4 regions of the Halomonas sp. TG39a genome follow, and region 2 is predicted to be linked to each of the others. Evidence: predicted binding sites of a transcription regulator. Region 2 holds the regulator's gene; each other region holds the start of a gene.

Evidence for each region. Region 2 encodes PhoB, which activates phosphate uptake and scavenging genes when phosphate is short. Its sites were predicted from a motif close to TGTCATANNNNTGTCANA; they were not measured.
Region 1: U738_RS15030 (esterase-like activity of phytase family protein) is a predicted target of PhoB. The motif match lies at 1,673-1,690, and genes of this name have one in related genera.
Region 3: U738_RS02115 (CYTH domain-containing protein) is a predicted target of PhoB. The motif match lies at 2,595-2,612, and genes of this name have one in related genera.
Region 4: U738_RS13025 (PhoX family protein) is a predicted target of PhoB. The motif match lies at 1,694-1,711, and genes of this name have one in related genera.

The regions. Positions count from the first base shown of each region.
Region 1 covers NZ_JQLV01000001.1:3,358,148-3,362,882, forward strand. The annotation lists partial or broken gene U738_RS15020 (YifB family Mg chelatase-like AAA ATPase) at 64-936, shown strand; gene U738_RS15025 (NADPH-dependent FMN reductase) at 959-1,537, opposite strand; gene U738_RS15030 (esterase-like activity of phytase family protein) at 1,757-3,067, shown strand; gene U738_RS15035 (alpha/beta hydrolase) at 3,233-4,204, opposite strand; gene U738_RS15040 (malate synthase G) at 4,437-4,735, shown strand, end outside.
Region 2 covers NZ_JQLV01000001.1:3,515,534-3,520,268, forward strand. The annotation lists gene U738_RS15780 (hypothetical protein) at 595-900, opposite strand; gene phoR (phosphate regulon sensor histidine kinase PhoR) at 1,206-2,492, opposite strand; gene phoB (phosphate regulon transcriptional regulator PhoB) at 2,495-3,184, opposite strand; gene ubiA (4-hydroxybenzoate octaprenyltransferase) at 3,310-4,200, opposite strand; gene U738_RS15800 (chorismate lyase) at 4,236-4,735, opposite strand, start outside.
Region 3 covers NZ_JQLV01000001.1:457,363-462,097, reverse strand. The annotation lists gene argA (amino-acid N-acetyltransferase) at 1-325, opposite strand, end outside; gene U738_RS02125 (inorganic phosphate transporter) at 536-1,804, opposite strand; gene U738_RS02120 (TIGR00153 family protein) at 1,815-2,495, opposite strand; gene U738_RS02115 (CYTH domain-containing protein) at 2,633-3,532, shown strand; gene U738_RS02110 (ion transporter) at 3,585-4,493, shown strand; gene U738_RS02105 (5'-nucleotidase, lipoprotein e(P4) family) at 4,575-4,735, opposite strand, start outside.
Region 4 covers NZ_JQLV01000001.1:2,908,713-2,913,447, reverse strand. The annotation lists gene U738_RS23340 (hypothetical protein) at 59-235, opposite strand; gene U738_RS13035 (ChuX/HutX family heme-like substrate-binding protein) at 232-1,287, opposite strand; gene hemP (hemin uptake protein HemP) at 1,390-1,575, opposite strand; gene U738_RS13025 (PhoX family protein) at 1,775-3,910, shown strand; gene U738_RS13020 (hypothetical protein) at 3,997-4,332, opposite strand; gene U738_RS13015 (LysR substrate-binding domain-containing protein) at 4,517-4,735, shown strand, end outside.

The sequences.
Region 1 (4,735 bases), 160 kb from region 2:
TCTCTGGCTCTCACTGTCTGTATCCGTTTAGAAGCGTCAGCATAGCTTGTGGGTCTTCAATAACACAACCTGTTATTTGCCGGCCCGCCGGGCACCGGCAAAACCATGCTGGCCAGCCGCCTGCCGGGCATTCTGCCGCCGCTTTCTGAGGAGGATGCTTTGGAAGTCGCCGCCGTGCGCTCGGTTTGCGGATTACCGCTGGAAGCGGACTGGGGTAAAAGGCCGTTTAGGCAACCCCATCACAGCGCCAGCGCTGCGGCCTTAGTCGGTGGCGGTTCAAAACCCAAACCCGGCGAGATATCCCTTGCTCACCACGGCGTACTGTTCTTGGACGAACTGCCGGAGTTTTCCCGCCACGTGCTAGAGGTACTTCGGCAACCGCTAGAAACTGGAGAAATTCATTTAGCTCGCGCCAGCCATGAACGCCGATACCCAGCTCAGTTTCAATTGGTAGCCGCAATGAATCCCTGCCCCTGCGGCCACTTGGGCGACCCACGCCAGCGCTGTCAGTGTACCGCCAGCCAAATCCAGCGTTATCAAGCACGGCTTTCCGGGCCATTGCTAGACCGTATCGATCTACAAGTGGAAGTGCCCGCGCTGCCGCCAGAGCAGCTCACCGCACAAACCCAAGGCGAGTCGTCAGAAGCAGTGCGCGAGCGGGTGATGGCCGCCCGAGAACGCCAAATGGCCCGTGGCGCGCTGAATAGCCAGCTAAGCGGCAAAGCCCTGGAAGCCGCCTGCGCGCTTAACGATGAAGAGCGCGCTTGGCTGGCGGGCGTGCTGGAAAAGCTCAAGCTCTCCGCCCGCGCCTATCATCGCGTACTGCGCGTAGCCCTTACCCTTGCCGACCTTCAGGGCGAACCCAAGCCCACCCAACCGCACCTGATTGAAGCAATTGGCTACCGACAGCTGGATCGGATGCTAAAGGGGGCGTAAGCCCCCGAAAGCCACTGGACGGTTAGTGGGTGGAGGCCAATGAGTTCACTAGGCGCTGACACAGCGCATCCAGCTTCTGCCCCGTGGTTTCATCGTGTAACGCGCCACTATCATTGAAGGCGCTGCCCGCTTTCGCCAGCGACAATGGCTGTGGCAGCACGATCAGCCCCAGATTGGCTAACAGTTGCTGACCAAGGGGCAGCGCACGGATGCCGCCTAGCCCACCAGGGGAAGCCGATACCAGCGCTGCCCACTTACCGGCAAATAACTTGAGCCCCGGCGTATCCTGATAGGGACGTGATAGCCAGTCCAGCGTGTTTTTCAGCAGCGGCGTGATAAAGCCGTTGTACTCCGGCGAAGCGATCATCACCGCTTGGTGATCCGCCAGAATCTCACGCAGCTTCAGCACATTCTCCGGCACGCCCTGGGCTTCGATATCCTCATCAAACAGTGGGCAGGGGTAATCTTTTAAATCGATAAAGGTTGCTTCCCCGCCAAGCGCCTCAATACGCTTGGCGGCCAGCTTGGCTAGCTGCTTGTTCAGTGACGCTTCTCGGGCACTGCCTGCAAAGACCAGTACCTTTTTGACCGATGATCCCATTGTCATTTCCTCTTTGAATAATGTATTTGAAAGCCACACTATTTATTAATATTTACGCCTGTTGAGCAAGACGTATTTTACGACTCAGGGCCAGACTCGACGTGAAACCCTGCTGCCATTAAAACGTCTGCTCTTTGTCATTCAACTATCACTATTACGGATGAAAATTAGCAAAAGCTGCACCTGCTCTAATTTTTCTTCCTAAATGGTGAAATAGTGATGACAAAGCCGTTACTAGCGACTGCTCTACTCGCCTTTGCGTTTACCAGTGCGGCACACGCCCAGCAGAGCTTTCCCGCCACATTGTCCGGCCATGCCCAGCTACCCGGCAGCACCTTTGTGGCGGCTCCTTCCGGCGCCGCTGAGCATTACAACGTCTCCGGCCGTTTTACTGGCCAAGAGGGCCGTGTTGAGCAGTTATATACGAATATGCAAGCCACCGGCTTAGCGCTACCCTTCCCCAGCCAGCCTCTGCAGGGTTTTTCTGGTATTCGCTCGCTTGGCGATGACCGTTTCCTGGTGTTGACCGATAACGGCTTTGGCTCCAAGGCGAACTCCTCCGACGTCATTCTGATGTTTAACATCATAAAGACCGACTGGGACACTGGGCGTGTCATCATTGAGGAAACCGTTCAACTCTCGGATCCAAACCGCAAGGTGCCCTTCCCGATTATGAATGAAGCCACTCCTGGTCGTTTTTTAACCGGGGCTGATTTCGATATTGAATCGATACAGCCGGTGGGCGATAGCTACTGGATTGGCGATGAGTTTGGCCCGTGGATTATCCAGGTCGATAATCAGGGCGAAGTGCTGCAAGTGCTGGCCACCAATCCTGGTGGGACGCTGATGCGCTCCCCCGACAATGCCTTTGCCCTCACCCCGAACCCTGGCGCGCCTCTCGCTGATGATGTGAGAGTGTTTCGCTCCGGTGGTTATGAGGGCATGGCGCTCTCCGAAGACCAAACAACCCTCTACCCCTTACTGGAAAAGCCCATCTGGGATAGCAACGCCAACGCCCCGGAAACGATTGATGGCACCCCCGTATTAAGAATGTTCGAGCTCAACACTAAAACCGGCGAATGGGGCGACACAACCCGCTACTACCCCTTGGAATCAGCGGATCACGCCATCGGCGATTTCAACCTCATTGGCGGAACTCGCGGCTTAATCATCGAGCGTGATAGCCGCCAGGGCGACCCGCGAGAAGAGTGGGCAGACAATCCTGCCGAATTCAAACGCATCTATCTCGTCGATCTCGAACGTACGGACGAGCAGGGTGTGCTTGAGAAAATCGCCTATATCGACTTGATGGACATCCAGGATCCAGAGGGCCTTGCACCGCGGGGCACGATCAACGGCACCTTTAACTTTCCCTTTGTGACCATTGAGAACGTGGATCGTGTCGATGAGCGCACCATCGTGGTCGCCAACGACAATAACTACCCGTTTTCTATTGGCCGCCAGCAGGGGCGCGCCGATGATAATGAGCTGATACTGCTCGATGTGGAGGCATTCTTGAACGCTCAGTAATATACGGGGAAACGTGCACATCGGAAGGTGAAAGCACTGAATAAATCCATAGCGGAATTTATTCAGTGCTCGTGACGTCTAGGAATTCATCTCACCAATGTGTTTTATACCCCCTTTTGGCAACAATCCCTCACAAAAACGAATTACAAAAACTACTTACAAAAACTACTTACAAAAGCTGTCTACAAACGCATCCAGCGCTTCAAACAGCACTTCACGGATGGGGTCTGCCTCATTCACCAAGTGGTGGCGAGCTTCCGGGTGGCGATGAATTTCGGCATTGGGAAACTTCTTCGCCAGAATCGCTAAATTCCACTCCCAATCGACGGTCAAATCCTGCTCGCCCTGGAGTATCAGGGTAGGCAGTGGGTTGGGCTCCTGCGCCAGCAGCCGGGGCATCCAGCGGCGCATCGCACTTACCCAGGCAACGCTTAATCGCTCGGGCTGCAGCGGGTCACCTTCGCGTAGAAACTCGGTGAACTGCTCGTCGGTGGAGTTAGGTCGATATTTGCGCGGCAACTCTTTTAAGAACGGGCTGGCAATCAAGTGCAACCAGCTTGTTTGGCTCCATCCCCAAGGCCGCACCAGGGGCGCCAGCAGCACCAAACCTGACCAGCCGGAAGCCTCACGGCGAGTGAGCGCATCGGTGGCCAGAATCGCCCCACCGGTACTCTGGCCCACGCCTAACCACGGCTCAGGCGCCATGCCTTGGCTCTTTAGGGTCGTCTGCAGATGGGCCAGACAGTGTTGATAATCATCGAAGTCTTCTATTTCCGCCCGCGCCCCGCTGGAAAGGCCGTGACCGGGAAGATCCCACAGCACCACCCGCCAGCCCTTAGCCAGCAGGCGTTCAAGCAAATGGCGATATAACCCCATATGATCAAAATAGCCGTGCACCACAAAGGCAGTACCCACTGGCTGCGAGGGGCTCCACACCTGGCACCACAGCGCAAAGCGTCCCGTATCGATAAAGCCTGCGTGCACTTCACTGGTATCTAACAGCAGTGCTTCTAAGCCATAGTGGTGGAAATAGCCTTGCATGGCGTCTGCCAATATTTCCCCTGGCAACAAGCGGCTAAGGGCGGTATCGCCCGAGGCGTGGCGAAACAAGCCTTCCAGATGTTGGAAATCACGCATCGTTGTTTCTCCATAACGCCATTGTCCGTTGGCCTAGGCGCGGCAGATGGGTCGCGCTCCCAACACCTAATGCCTAGTCATTTGGTCGAGCATTTTAGCGCATTAGGGTCTACGCTGTTTACATGCCCGAGCAGGTGTGGAATTATTTTCCATAAATGCATTTTAATCTGCCCGTGGCCAACCATGTTCTAAAGAACAGAGTGCCCACGGGCATCCTCACAGGAGAAACCCCATGAGCGAGCGTATCACGCGCCACCGTTTACAGGTGGCAGCCGATTTAGATCGTTTTATCAATGAGCAGGCGCTACCGGGAACAGGCGTTGATGAAAATGCCTTTTGGGCCGGTGTGGATGCCCTGTTTCATGATTTGACCCCGAAAAACCGTCAATTACTTGAAGAGCGCGACACGCTGCAAGAGAAACTCGACGTATGGCACCGGGAAAACCCCGGCCCGGTGACCGATATGCCGGGATACCGCCGCTTCTTAAAAGAGGTTGGCTACTTGGCAGAAGCGCCGGCTAACGTCAAAGC
Region 2 (4,735 bases):
GCACTGTGGCTGATATCTCACTGCGGTTAGCTTCACTGCCTTGAGATTGCATATGCAATGCCAAAAACAAAAATTAAAAAGTTAATAACCAAAAATCAAATACTTAAACAATTTAAATTGCGCGCAATCATATGCCGCTAAAAACAAAAGCACGCTAATTACATGTGCACTAATGACACATGCGCAAAATTGTCTGTGCCTTTATGACACACTCAGCAAAGCAACCCAGGCACAGCTAATAGGCCGCTAGACGCTAGCGTTTATAGAAAAACGAAAAAAGTACTGTAAAGGGAGTGGCAGCGAAGGCGGGTGGGCAGAAGTAATAAGGAAAAAGCAGGAGGCGAAAAAGCAGACAGCAAAAAATTAGGCCCCGCACAGCGGGGCCCGATATCAGAATAGGTTATAGGTAATGACTAACGCTAGCTTCCACTCCTTGTGCGGGATTCCAACCCTGGAATTTACCCTGACTAACGTTTTGATTTCCTATTGATTCATCCTTGAATCCGAAGCACATCCTTGTCTGTATAACATCCTGTTGATCGCTTCCTCATCCTATGAAAAAGCATTCAATGATATCTAAAAAATCATCAATAATTAGCTACCGCCATTTTCTTCAACAAGTTCATCTTCGTCATATTCAGCGTCATCTGAGTGACTGCTTGATTGAGGCTCCATGTCGCTGGCATCATCGCCTTCGTCATGGGTTAAATCGTTACTCATGCTATCACTGCTAGAGCTACCAGTACCCTGTGCATCCATTGGCTGCTCATCAGCCGTGATGCCTTGGTTCTCATCAATTGCAGTGTTTTCATCTGTTTGTGCAAACGCCAATGGGCTTGCCATCAGGCCAAAAGATACACCTAAAATACCAGCTTTCTTGAGAAAATCCTTGGACATCATATTCCACCTCCGATCGCTGTTTGTTACCGCTTGGTTAAGAAAGAAAGGCTAACCAGTAGCCAGCAATTCCTGCGGTCATCTTCCTTACTTAATAAAGTGCAGCTGGCATGCCAAAAGTCACAATAAAAATATAAAACAAATAAAATCAATGACTTAACAAATAACCGCTATACCAAAGAAATACTACCCAAGCCATCAATTGGCGCTTAAAGCTGTATAAAAATGACACATGAGTAAGTTTTACCAACCTTGCATGCCAATATTGCACACTTCTACAAATGTTGTGCGTTGGATCCTTTGCTTAATTAAACCAGACGCGAGGAGGGGAAGGAGCAGCGAAACAGCGCGCCCTTGCCGGGATGAGATTCAATTTGCAGCTGTGCATCGTGACGCAATAGCACGTGCTTAACGATCGCCAAGCCTAAGCCTGTACCACCGGTCGCAGTGCTGCGCCCCTTATCGACTCGGTAAAAGCGTTCGGTTAAGCGGGGAATATGAACGGGATCAATCCCTTCACCATTGTCTTCAACATCTATATAGCCCCCGCCAGTAGCGCTAGCTTTCCAGCGCAGTGTGATTTGGCTGCCTGCTGGCGTGTAGCGCACCGCATTAAAGGCCAGATTAGAGACGGCGCTGCGAATTTCCTGTTCGCTACCTAACAGCCGCGCATCGCTTTCAAGCGCCACTGTGATGGTATGCCGCTGATGCGACAGGGCCAGCGCATCATCACAAACGCTTTGTAGTAAAGGCCCAAGTGGCAGCGGGTGATGATCTTTACCGCCCTGATCAATCTCCAGACGCGAAAGCAGCAATAAGTCATTGACCAAATTCTGCATCCGCTGGGTCTGTTCCTGCATTTGCTGGATACTACGACCTAATCGCGGCGGCAACTGATCGGCAATATCACTGTAGGTTTCCAAATAGCCGGAGAGCACGGTCAAAGGAGTGCGCAGCTCGTGGGAGACATTGGCAACAAAGTCGCGCCGCATCTGCTCAAGGCGATGCAAGCGGGTGATATCGCGCGCCATCACCAAGCGTTCATCGTCACCGTACAGGGTAATTTGATACTGCAGAATTCGCCGTTCATCAATCGGCGAGGTTAGCGTTAATGGCTCACTGTAGTTACGCGCATTAAAGTAACTGATAAAGCTTGGATCGCGCAGCAGATTGGTAATGTGCTGACCACGGTCATGGGCGGTTTGTAGCCCTAGCATGGCGGTGGCAGCGCTGTTCCACCACTCCAGATCACCGTGACGGTCAAGCATGACCACGCTGTCGCGCATCGCTTCAGACGACTCTTGAATACGCGCTAAGGTAGCGCGCAGACGGCTTTGGGTAATACGCTGGCTTTTTTGATAGCGGTATAAGCGGTCAAATAACTCGCCCCACATTCCGCGAGCAGCAGGCGGCTCATCGTGTGGGTGAAGGGTGAGCCACTGGTAGAGCTCGCGCAACTGACGTAAATGGTAAAACAGGCATACCGCTAGCCCTGCCGAAAGCCCTAGCCCAGCCGAGCCCAATAGCCAACCTAAGCAAGTACCCAGCGTGGACAGCCACGCTATTCGCCACAGCTCACGACTCCATAAACGCACATTTACACCCGTGCAGAGAAACGGTAACCGGTACCCCGAACCGTTTGAATCAGGTTTTGATGCACGTCGCCCAGCGCTTTGCGCAAGCGGCGAATATGCACATCGACCGTGCGTTCTTCGACGTAGACGTTGCCGCCCCACACTTGGTCAAGCAGTTGGCTACGCGTGTAAGCGCGCTCTTGATGGGTCATAAAAAACTGCAGCAAACGGTACTCGGTAGGCCCCATTTCCAGCGCTTTGCCGTGGGCGCTGACCCGGTGGCTTACCGGATCAAGTAGCAGACCGTTAATCTCTATCGGGTCTTCAACCCCACGCGGGGTCGCACGGCGCAGCACCGCCTTTAACCGAGCCACCAATTCCCGGGGTGAAAAGGGCTTGGTGATATAGTCATCGGCACCGGCTTCAAGCCCTTGAATTTTATTATCCTCTTCGCCTTTAGCGGTGAGCATAATAATAGGAATTTCGGCGGTAGCTTCTTCACGCTTTAAGCGCCTTGCCAGCTCAATTCCGCTAGTGCCCGGCATCATCCAGTCCAGCAGCAGTAGATCGGGTTGGTGGTCAACCACCATAGCATGAGCATCTTGGGCATTATCCGCTTCGAGCACGCGATAGTCAGCCATTTCCAGCGCTACCGCGATCATCTCGCGAATCGACGCTTCATCATCGACAATCAGAACGGTCTTGGCGGTCATACCAGAGCCTCACGGTGTTCGAAAAAACTAGTTCAAAGAAAGCGAATTCAAAGAAAAACAGTTCAATGACATGTCAATGACGATAACACCATGACTTGATGACAGTTACATGACAACCGCCGAGATTACCCAGTGATAGGCCACCAACTTAGCGCGATACCGGCAAAAATCAGTAGCCCCGACCAGTGATTATTGAGAAACGCCTGGAAGCAGGGATCCCGCTCCTGATAGCGAATTAAGCGCTGCTGATGCAGGAAAGTCGCCGCCATGGCCGCAAGCCCTAACCAGAAGAATCCACCTAAACCAACCCGCCAGCCTACCCAGGCCAACAACCCCAGAGTGGCTAACTGGAGCAGGCCGATAATCAAACGATCCGCGTTTCCAAACAGCACGGCCGTCGATTTAATGCCAATTTTTAAATCGTCGTCGCGATCGACCATGGCGTACTGGGTATCATAGGCCACTGTCCAGCACACATTAGCGCAGAATAGCAGCCATGCTTCCAGCGGCACGTGGCCAAGCACGGCGCCAAAAGCCATCGGAATTGCCCAGGAAAAAGCCGCGCCCAGCACCACCTGGGGAAAGTGGGTATAGCGCTTCATAAACGGATAAATAATCGCCAGCAGCACCCCGCCCAGCGAGAGCAGCACCGTAAACCAGTTGGTTAGTAGTACCAGAATAAACGCCGCGGCCACCAGGGCAATAAACAGCAGCTGCGCCTCGGTTTCGCTGATCCGGCCCGTGGCTAATGGACGGTTTTTGGTACGTTTCACATGGCCGTCAAAGTGGCGATCCGCATAGTCATTGACCACGCAGCCCGCGGCACGCATCACGTAAACACCGGCCACGAAAATCAGCAGCACATTTCGCCCGGGCACGCCTTCTGCAGCGACCCAAAGTGCCCACAGCGTCGGCCACATCAAAAGCCATGTGCCTATCGGCCGATTCAAGCGCATCAGCTGTAAAAAATCTGCCACGCGAGCCCATCCCTTCGGCCGCAACAGTGAACGATCCATGCTTACCTCACGAAGAATAAGATGCAGGCGCTAGCCTAGCGCGAAGGCAGGCCAAGATCATCCGCCATCGCCGTCAAAAAATACTCTTGCACTAATAACGACAGACTGCCGTGCTTGCAGCCGTGATAAAAAACGGAGCGCCTTCCCCAGGCACAGCCTTCCCGTATGCCGTTGACGCTAGCAAACTGGGGGGAATGCGTCGTTACTTCCAATGGCCCACGCACTAAACCCGGCTGGCGAAATAGCCAACTACCTAGCGAGCGCTCGCCCAAGCTCTCTAGCCGTTGGCCCTTTACCTGCGTGAGCGGGGCGACCGAGCGCGCCACCACCCACGGCGTTTCATCTAAACACAGCGCCACTTCCCGCAGCCAAGCGTAACGCTTAGCACCAATGCCCAGCGCCTGAGCCTCATCCTGTCGCGGCCAACCGACGCCCTGGCGTAGCAGCCGTACTCGAAAAGGCTTATCGCCCCCCGCGGCCATTAAACGGGCGGTTAATGAGTCGGTAGAGGCAACCCACTGCCACCAGGGGGCAC
Region 3 (4,735 bases), 3.1 Mb from region 2:
GCGCTTCCAGCCATAGCCGCTGGTGAGCAGCTACCTGCTCCACATGGGCCATCACTGCGCGGTCGGCCACCCAGCGGCCATCGATGCGCGTGGGCTCTACGCCGGCAGCGGTTAGCGACTCGTGCACCTGGGGGCGAATGCCGAACACTACGACTAAGCGAACGCCCAGGGTATGCAGCAGGGCCAAATCCTGAATCAGTTGCTCCCCTCGGCCAGACGCCATGGCTTCGCCTTCAATTAAGATGACAAAGGTTCGTCCCCGGTGGGCATTAATGTAGGGGGATGCGTTACGAAACCAATCAACAAAGGGGAAGCGCGTATCCAAGGGCCGCTCTCCGGCAGCAGGTGAAAGAAAAATCAGACGTTTACCACATCTAATCAGGTTACTTTACCAGAGCACAAAAAACAGCGGCACCTTCTAATGCAAATCTGCTCAATCTAATGCAGATATACATGAAGATGCCGCTGTGATTTTATCGCTTAGGTCGTTCTTAATGCGTTCGAGCTTTGGCGTACTGCGCTTTTGCTAGCTTATTTATGAGCCGAACATGCCTTTGAACATAAAGAAGAACAGAATCGCGAGGCCCGCACCGGCAGGCAATGTGATCAACCAAGACGCCGCAATCGTACCAATAACCCGTAGGTTAAGGGCGGCCATGCCGCGCGCCAGACCAACGCCTAAAATCGCACCTACCAGTGTGTGCGTCGTGGAAATTGGCAAGCCGGTACCCGAGGCCAACACCACGGTAGTGGCCGCTGCCAAGGTAGCGGCAAAGCCACGGCTGGGGGTCAGCTCGGTAATCCCCGTGCCCACAGTGGCAATCACTTTATGACCATAGGTGACCAGACCCACCACGATACCGCCACCGCCGAGTACCAGCACCCACCAGGGCACCAGCGCGGAGCCGCCAATTTCGCCGCCGGTCTGTACCACGCTGATGACTGCCGCTAGCGGGCCTACCGCATTGGCCACATCGTTGGAGCCGTGGGCAAAGGCCATGGCACAAGCAGTGAAAATCATCAAAACGCCGAACACACGCTCAACGTTGGCATAGCCAAAATGATCATTGGCATTGTGTTCAAACTTGATACGCCGTTGCAAAATCAAGCCGATGCCCATAATCACCAGGCCCAGGAGGATCGACAGTAGCAGGCTCTGATTAAAGGTCAGATCCAGCCCCACGTGGGATAACCCTTTGGTCAGCGTGACCATCGCAACGATGAAACCTACCAGAAACACATAGCCAGGTACGTAGCGTTTGGCAGCTGTGAACGGGTTGGCGTCCTCGAATATCAAGTGGTGTACCGATTTAAACAGCACGAAACCGATGGTGCCTGCCAACAAGGGGGAGACCACCCAACTAGCGGCAATCGTGCCTACCGCGCCCCAGTCCACCGTGGCAGGGCCTAGCCCTGCGACCGCAAAGCCTACGATCGCGCCGACAATCGAGTGCGTCGTGGAAACCGGCCAACCTTTCATGGAAGCCACCAACAGCCATGTTCCCGCTGCCAGCAGTGCTGCCAGCATGCCGTAAACCAGCAATTGCGGGTCGTCCTGTAGCAGTTCGGGGTCGATGATACCTTTACGGATCGTATTGGTAACTTCACCACCGGCTAGCCAAGCACCCAGAAATTCAAAAATGACAGCAATCAGGATGGCTTGCTTGATGGTGATCGCTTTCGACCCCACCGAGGTTCCCATGGCGTTGGCTACGTCGTTCGCACCAACGCCCCATGCCATAAAGAAGCCAAACAAACAGGCCAAAATAATGAAGATTTCACCGTACTGGGCAATAATCAGCATGAAAGTCCCCTTAGCGGGCAGTCAGGATCTGCAGACGGCTACCTACGCGCTCGGCGCGATCGGATAGTTCGCCAACCCATTCAATGATCTTGTACAGAAAGATCACATCCACCGGCGGTAGCTGGCTCTCAAGCGCAAACAGCTGACGGCGAATGGTGATCTGTTGATCATCGGCTTGGTGTTCGAGGGTGTGCAGCTCACGGATCATCTTCTGCATCACGTCTGAGACGTTTTTGCCAAAGCCGGACTCCAGCAGGTCTTTCAACTCTTCTAGCGCTTGGCGTGCCTGGGCCACGCAGGCAACGCTGGTTTGGATATAAGCACGCATTGGCTCGGCCAACTCATCCGGCACGCGCATTTTACGCCCCAGCATAATGCCGGTAATGTCACGTACCTTATTGGCGATTTTGTCCTGCACGCTGATCAGATCGAGCAGGTCAGAGCGCGACACCGGTAGAAACATGGTGTTGGGCAGGTTCAACCGCAGCTCTGTTTTCAGCGTATCGGCGTCGTGCTCTAAGCGGGTGACGTTTTCGCGCAGTTCTGCCGCTTTGTCCCAGTCATCAGCTAGGGTTGCTTCAAAAAACGGCAACAGCTGATCGGCGCACTCATTGGCCTTGACGATATGCGCCAATAACGGCTGGAATGGCGAGCGGCCGAACATCGAAGAAAAAGGGTTGGAGGTAACCATAATGCCTTTTAGCCTGTTTTCGGGGAGCCTGGAAATGGCGGCGCCAGTATAAAGAGTGCGCCCGTCGCCGTCATGAAAAGTTCACAAATGTAATCAAATATTCATCTAAATGTCACGATAACGAGGTGGCTAGCGTCATGAAAAGCCCAACCCCCATGGAAGTGGAACTTAAACTGGCCCTTGCCCCGACTGGGCCTGCGGCGCTTACTCAACACCCGTATCTCGCTTCACACGCCGCGCGTAAACAAACGCTGACCAATACCTACTTTGATACCCCCCAGGGCGATTTGGCCAAGGCACGTATTGCGCTACGCCTACGCCAGGTAGACGGCCAGGTGCTGCAAACGGTAAAAACCGCAGGCCAGGGCGGCGGCGGGCTCTCGCAACGCGAAGAGTGGGAGTGGCAGGTGGCTGGCCCGCAGCTGGACCTCACCTCGCTTGCCGCGCTGCCCCCTTTTCAAGGTGAGCTCAGCGGTGTACTTGATGCCCTCGCCCCCCAGCTCAGCACTGATTTCACACGGCGTAGCTGGCAGCTAAAAGAGGGCGCACAAGGTCAGCAGAGTCATATTGAATTGGTGTTGGATGAAGGTGAGATTATTTGCGGCGGCTACCGCACGCCAATTCGCGAGGCAGAGCTCGAATTAAAAGGCGGCGAGCCGGAAGCGTTGTGGGCGCTGGCGCTTAAGCTTGCCGAACAAGTACCGCTTCGGCCTTCGGATAGCAGCAAGGCGTCCCGTGGCAATGCCCTTAGCACCCAACACTGGCCGCTACCCGAAGCGCACTCTCCGGCGGAGTGGCTGCACCGCGCCACGCTGGCGCTGGACGCCTATCACGACAGCCAGCAGGCCAGCTTTCTTAGCGACGCCCAGCAGGCGTTGATCGCCCTCGCCGACCATCCCGCGCTGGACACTACTGCGCGCAGCTATGCCCAGGCGCTTCCCAGCGCGCTTGATAAGCATGGCCAGCCCAATACGGCCTACGGTAAAGCGGCGTTGGCACTCGCCCATCGCTTGGCGTACCAAACCGCGCTACGCTAGCGGTTTAGCGCTCTATTTAGAACGGCATTGAGGCCCACTTCAGGATGATGCAATGAATTTAAACTTAACCCCTGGCGCGGAAGGCCTACGCACCCGTCTGTTTCACATTATTTTTGAGTCTGACACGCCGGGCGCAAAAGCCTTTGATATCGCCTTAATCGTGGCGATTCTGTTAAGCGTTGCGGTCATTCTGCTGGGCAGCATTGAGATTTATGCGGAGCGCTACGGGCATATATTTTTCTACGTTGAATGGATATTTACGCTGCTGTTCAGCCTTGAGCTAATTGTGCGCATTTACTGCCTTGAGCGCCCGCTGCTGTATTTAAAGAGCTTTTATGGGATCGTCGACTTAATCGCCGTATTGCCTACCTGGCTGGTATTGCTAGTACCGGGCGCCCACGGTCTGGTCATTGTTCGCTTGCTGCGAGTGCTGCGGATTTTTCGAATTTTGCGTCTCATGGAGTTTGTCGGCGAAGCCAGCCTGCTCATGGATGCCCTCAAACGCAGCATGCGTCAAATACTGCTGTTTTTCTCGGCAATTTTTATGGTGGTCACGCTATTCGCCGCGCTGATGTACACCATTGAATCACCGGAGGCAGGCTTCACCAGCATTCCGATGTCGATGTACTGGGCCATCGTTAGCATGACGACGGTCGGCTACGGCGATATCGTGCCCGCCACCGCGTTAGGCAAAGCCATCACCATGATTCTGATGTTGCTCGGCTACTCGATTATCGCCGTGCCCACAGGGGTATTCTCCGCTCAGGTAATCCGCTCGATTCGTGAGGATCGTTACTCAGAGGAAGCCTGCCCCGGCTGTGGTCATGACCGCCATGACAAGCGCGCCCGCTACTGCCTGCGCTGCGGCACTTGGCTGGACGAAGACAGCGAAGACCCGCGCAAGAAAGATGCCGACAAAAAAGACGACCAGGAAGACAAAAACGCGCCCCAGGACAGCTAAACTAGGTTGCTAAACCAAGTGTAGCTAAGCCGGGGGCGCGTGGTGTTCATTTAATACGGGAGGGAGTGGTTATCTCACCGATCACTCCACTTCGTGAGGGGCATCCCAGGGGTCTAGCTCGGCCTCGCTCCAGGCGCCATAGGTCGCATTGGGGAACACAATCCAGTCCTTGCCAAACCGCTCGGCATTCTCCTCAACGAGCGCGTGCTGCTGATACAGGTCGGCACCAGCGAACTCACCCG
Region 4 (4,735 bases), 610 kb from region 2:
ATGAAGGTGACCTTAGATCGCCATTAAGGCGCCAGGGTCGGTGGGGCGCTGATAATCTCTATGTTGCACCGGTGGCCGCTAGCTGCTCAAACACCCCCTTGGGGCCAGCGTGTCCAGCGGCCAGGATTTCGGCGATATCGCCCCCCAAGCGATCGCTGGCCAATGCGGCCCCTCTGGTCAGCCATCCAACCAGCAGTGCTGCCAGCGAGCGTCGTATCAGGCGGGTTGCTTTCATGCCACCGCCTCTTGTTTGCCGAGTTCATCCAGCAACTGCCGCCACTCTCGGCGCTCAGCGCGGCCTTCCTGGCGCTCTGCATAAAGCTGTAGTACCAGCGAGCCTTGGGCATCGAAGGCCTCAATGCTGGTCACGCCGCCGTCGCGGTTGGGTTTGCTGACTTGCCACACTTGGTCGATAGCGGTGTCATCAAGGTGCAGGGTGAACTGCTCGCCAAACAGGTTCAGCCAGCCGCGGGCGCGTTGCGGAGCGGGCAGTATGCCGGTACGGATCTGCACGCAGCCGGGACTGGCGACAAACAGCATCAACGGCAGAGCCCGATGGCTGGCCTGCTCAAGCACCGTTTCCAGTGAGTGCACAGGCAGCGCACGGGTAAAGCGACCCTCCATTAACTGGTTGGCCTCAATGCGCTCCAGGTGATGGCGCTGGAGGAGCGCAAAGAACTGGTGTACATCGCGCATCGCACCCCACTCACTAGCAAGGGAGGGGACTTCGGGGAGTGGGCGCTTGAGACGGGGCATGCTCTGGGTAAATGCCGGCGTGTCCCGCGTTCCCAAGGCTGCCAGTGCGCCCCAAGGGCGCGGCAGCGGGTTTTCCAGAGCAAAGCATTTATGCACGGCGCAGCCATGCTGGTTAAATATCTGCAGGCTCCAGCGCCACTGCGGCTCTTCTGCGTTGCTGGAAGGTAGAGGGTCGCGGATCAAGCAGGCCCAGTGCCAGTGGGTGTAGAGCAAACGTAGATCCAGGCCGCCGGGGTCGAGCAGCAGGCCAGTTTGCGGCCCGCCGCTGAGTTCAGGGTAATCGCCGGTCTGTTCCAGCACGGCCAGCCGGGAGCGGGTCAACGCCTTCACCCGCCCCAACTGGGGCAGGTAGGCGGCAAGCTCGTTGGGCGTGAGCGGCAGCGTCCATACATCGCGGCCCAAGCGAGCGGCTTGGAGTTCACCTTCACTGATCGCTAAGCGTTCGGCAATCTCAATGGCAGGAAGGCGTGGCTTAGCGGCGCGCGCCGCGTCAAGGGCTTCGATAATGGCGATCTGTTGGGAGGGAGTCATGACGCACCTCTTTTATGGTTCACTGGCTGGGTGCGATGGGCTACCTGGCTGGCTTTGCTGTATAAATCTTTAAATTAATCAGGGCCTGAAGTGTTAACAGCTTTAAGCGTTGAGGATTAGCTTGCCGCTTTTAGTGCGGCGCAACACATAGCGGCGCTGTTCATGGTGAATCACCAGTTGGCCTGAGCTACCAAGCAATTCTTTGCTATCTACTTCGCGGGGCGCTGAGGCCGATGTATCCCTCTGGGACGTATCCCCCTGGCGAGTGCCCTTATCGGCTAGCTGCATGAGAGGATAACTCCTGTGTTAATGATAACTATTAGCGTTAATTTAGCAGAGTTGCCGGTATCTCTCAATAGGATTTGGGGCGTCTAGCCCAGCGTTCTTCATCTAAATGCAGCCACGCCGTCATCGTGTTGTCATTTAGCTTCTTTAGTGTCTCCTAACGTTCAATCGTTGGCCTACAAACGATCAGGGGGAGACCATAATGAGTAAAGAGATCGAAGACCATCGCCTGTTTAACCACAGCGGCAACCAACCTTTTGCCGAAGTATTGGCGCGCCATGTGTCACGGCGTGACGTGATGCGCGGTGGTTTGAGCATGGCGGCTGCCTCAATGCTTAGCTTTGGCGGTGCTGCTCAAGCGCTTGCCTCAAGCGGCGCGCAAAAAACACCCCTGACGCTGGCGTTTGAGGCGATTCATGGGTCACTCACTGATGCTGTGGTGGTGCCGGAAGGTTACATGGCCCAAGTCTTGGTGCCCTGGGGAACGCCGTTAAGCGCTGGCGAAAGTTGGCAGTCTGACCAGCCAATGACCGCCGAGCGTCAAGCCTCTAGTGTGGGCATGCACCACGACGGTATGGCCGGTTTTGCCCTGGATGCTGACAATGCCTCGCGTCGTTTTGTGCTGGCACTCAACAACGAATATATCGACCAGGCAGCGCTATGGGCGCCTCAAGGCGGCCCCACCAATGCGGATGAGGGGCAGCGCCCGGCGGAGGAGTCGCGCACCGAAATCAATGCTCATGGCGTTACTATGGTTGAGGTTGAAAAAGACGCCAACGGCCACTGGGCGCATGTGTCGGGGTCGCGCTATAACCGCCGTTTGACAAGCGCAACGGTGATGGATTTGGCTGGGCCTGTGGCGAGCAGTGATTACGTCAAGACGCGCTTTTCCCCAGCAGGTGCTCAAACCCGCGGTACTAATAACAACTGTGGCAATGGGGTAACGCCCTGGGGCACCTATATTGCCTGCGAAGAGAACTGGCCAAACATCTTTGTTCATACTGGCGAGCGCTTCCAGGACGACGCGCGCATCGGCATTCCCACTGAACGCGGCCGCTATGCCTGGGAAACCTCGGCGGGGGACGCTTCAGAGCAGAACGATGAGTTTGCCCGCTTCGATATTACCCCCCGCGGCGAGCGCGCCGAGGATGACTACCGTAACGAAGCGCGTACCTTCGGCTATCAGGTAGAAGTCGATCCTTACAGCGATGCCCTTGCGGTTAAGCGTACGGCACTTGGGCGTTTCCGCCATGAAGGGTGCTGGTTAGGCAAGCTGGAAGCCGGTCAGCCAGTGGTTTACTACTCGGGGCACGATTCCCGCAACGAGTACGTATATAAATACGTCTCCGATGCCGCTTGGGATCCCGCCGACGCCAATCGTCCCGGTGAGCACTATGACCGTCTTGCCATCGGCAGCAAGTATTTGGATAACGGCACCCTCTATGTGGCCCGTTTCCACGCCGATGGCAGTGGTGAGTGGCTGCCGCTGACACCTGCTGCGCACACACAGGACGGCCGAACGCTGGCAGCGGCCTTAGGCCTGGCTGAGGATGATTTAGCCGGTGTGATTATCAATACCTGCGACGCGGCAGACTTAATGGGCGCCACGCCGATGGATCGTCCCGAATGGGCGACCGTTGATCCGGCTTCGGGGGATGTTTACCTCACCTTAACCAACAACACGCAACGCACAGGTGAAGAAACAGCACCGACCTATACCAACGGTGGTGATAGCTTGGAGCAGGTGGGGGTAGGTTACGACTTGGCACCCACTAATGCGGCTAATCCACGTGCCAATAACGAGGCTGGGCACATTATCCGCTGGCGCGAAAGCCGGTTGCCCAACGCCTTTACTTGGGAAGTGTTTGTGTTTGGCGCCGCCGCTGACGATGCGGATAACCACTCAGGCCTGACAGAAATGAATCAGTTCGCCAGCCCCGACGGACTCTGGTTCGACGAGCGAGAAGACGGTCAGGGTATCCTCTGGATCCAGACCGATAACGGTTATGATGGGGTAACCGAGTACACCAACGACCAGCTGCTTGCCGTGGTACCTAATGGGCTAGACGACATCCAGGGAACCGGCCCGGTCATTAACAGCAGCAACCAGCAGCAACTTAAGCGCTTTGCGGTGGGGCCGAACGGCTGTGAAGTGACGGGTATATTTGCCACACCGGATAAAACCGCCCTGTTTATTAACATTCAGCACCCCGGTAACTGGCCCGCCGACGGTGGCGCGCTGACCCAAGACGCCACCGTTGCGGCCAGCGGCCAAGTACGCCCTCGGGCATCAACCGTGGTGATTCAAAAGCGTGATGGTGGGCCGATAGGCGTCTAAAAGCCAGGCTTTAACACCAGGCTTAAATACTCAGTAGCAAGTCGATACAAGCGTCGAACCCCTCCAGGTTCGACGCTTTTTTGGTGTTAGCTTTGAAGTACATGGCCTGTTTTCTGCCGGGTCTTTAACGCCTGAAGGGCATCGACCTTTAATGGCAACTGGTTGGCCCAGAGAATATCTTCGCGGCAATGGCCAATATCCCGTAGTACCTGATCGTCGTAAGCGAGTAGCGGCAAGATATGGCGGCGAAATAGTCGCCGGCGCCGGTAACGCCACCAGCGCATATCGAGCGCTCGAATCATCCGCATTGACGGCATGGCAGGCATGTAAAACTGCAATTGTGGCGGCTTGGGCGGCGGCGCCAATTGGCTGGCTTTTTCCCAGGCGTTATGGGCATGTTGGATAGGGTTTTCACACTTCATCGCGCACCTCCATTTCCACGCCTGCAGTTGGCTAAACGGCGCATGAGCACCCTTTCGGCAGGTGTGTTTTGTGATTAATAAGTGGAGGGTCGCGACCTCTGGTTATCAGCTTGGCGCTTTACCTTGGATCAATCAAACGAAAAGAACTACACTGTGAGTTAAATTTTTCTGAAAGGTGGGTGTGATGAATCAACTCTCTAGCATAGCTCCCAGCCGGGCCGTCTTGCCGCTACTGGATAGCGAGGTGCTGCGCACCTTTGTGACCATTGCCGAAAGTGGCAGCTTCACCCGCGCCGCCCAGCAGCTATTTCGCACCCCTTCCGCGCTGAGTATGCAGATCAAACGCCTGGAAGAGATCCTCGGCCAGACGCTGTTTGTCCGCGAGGCGCGGCACGTACGCCTG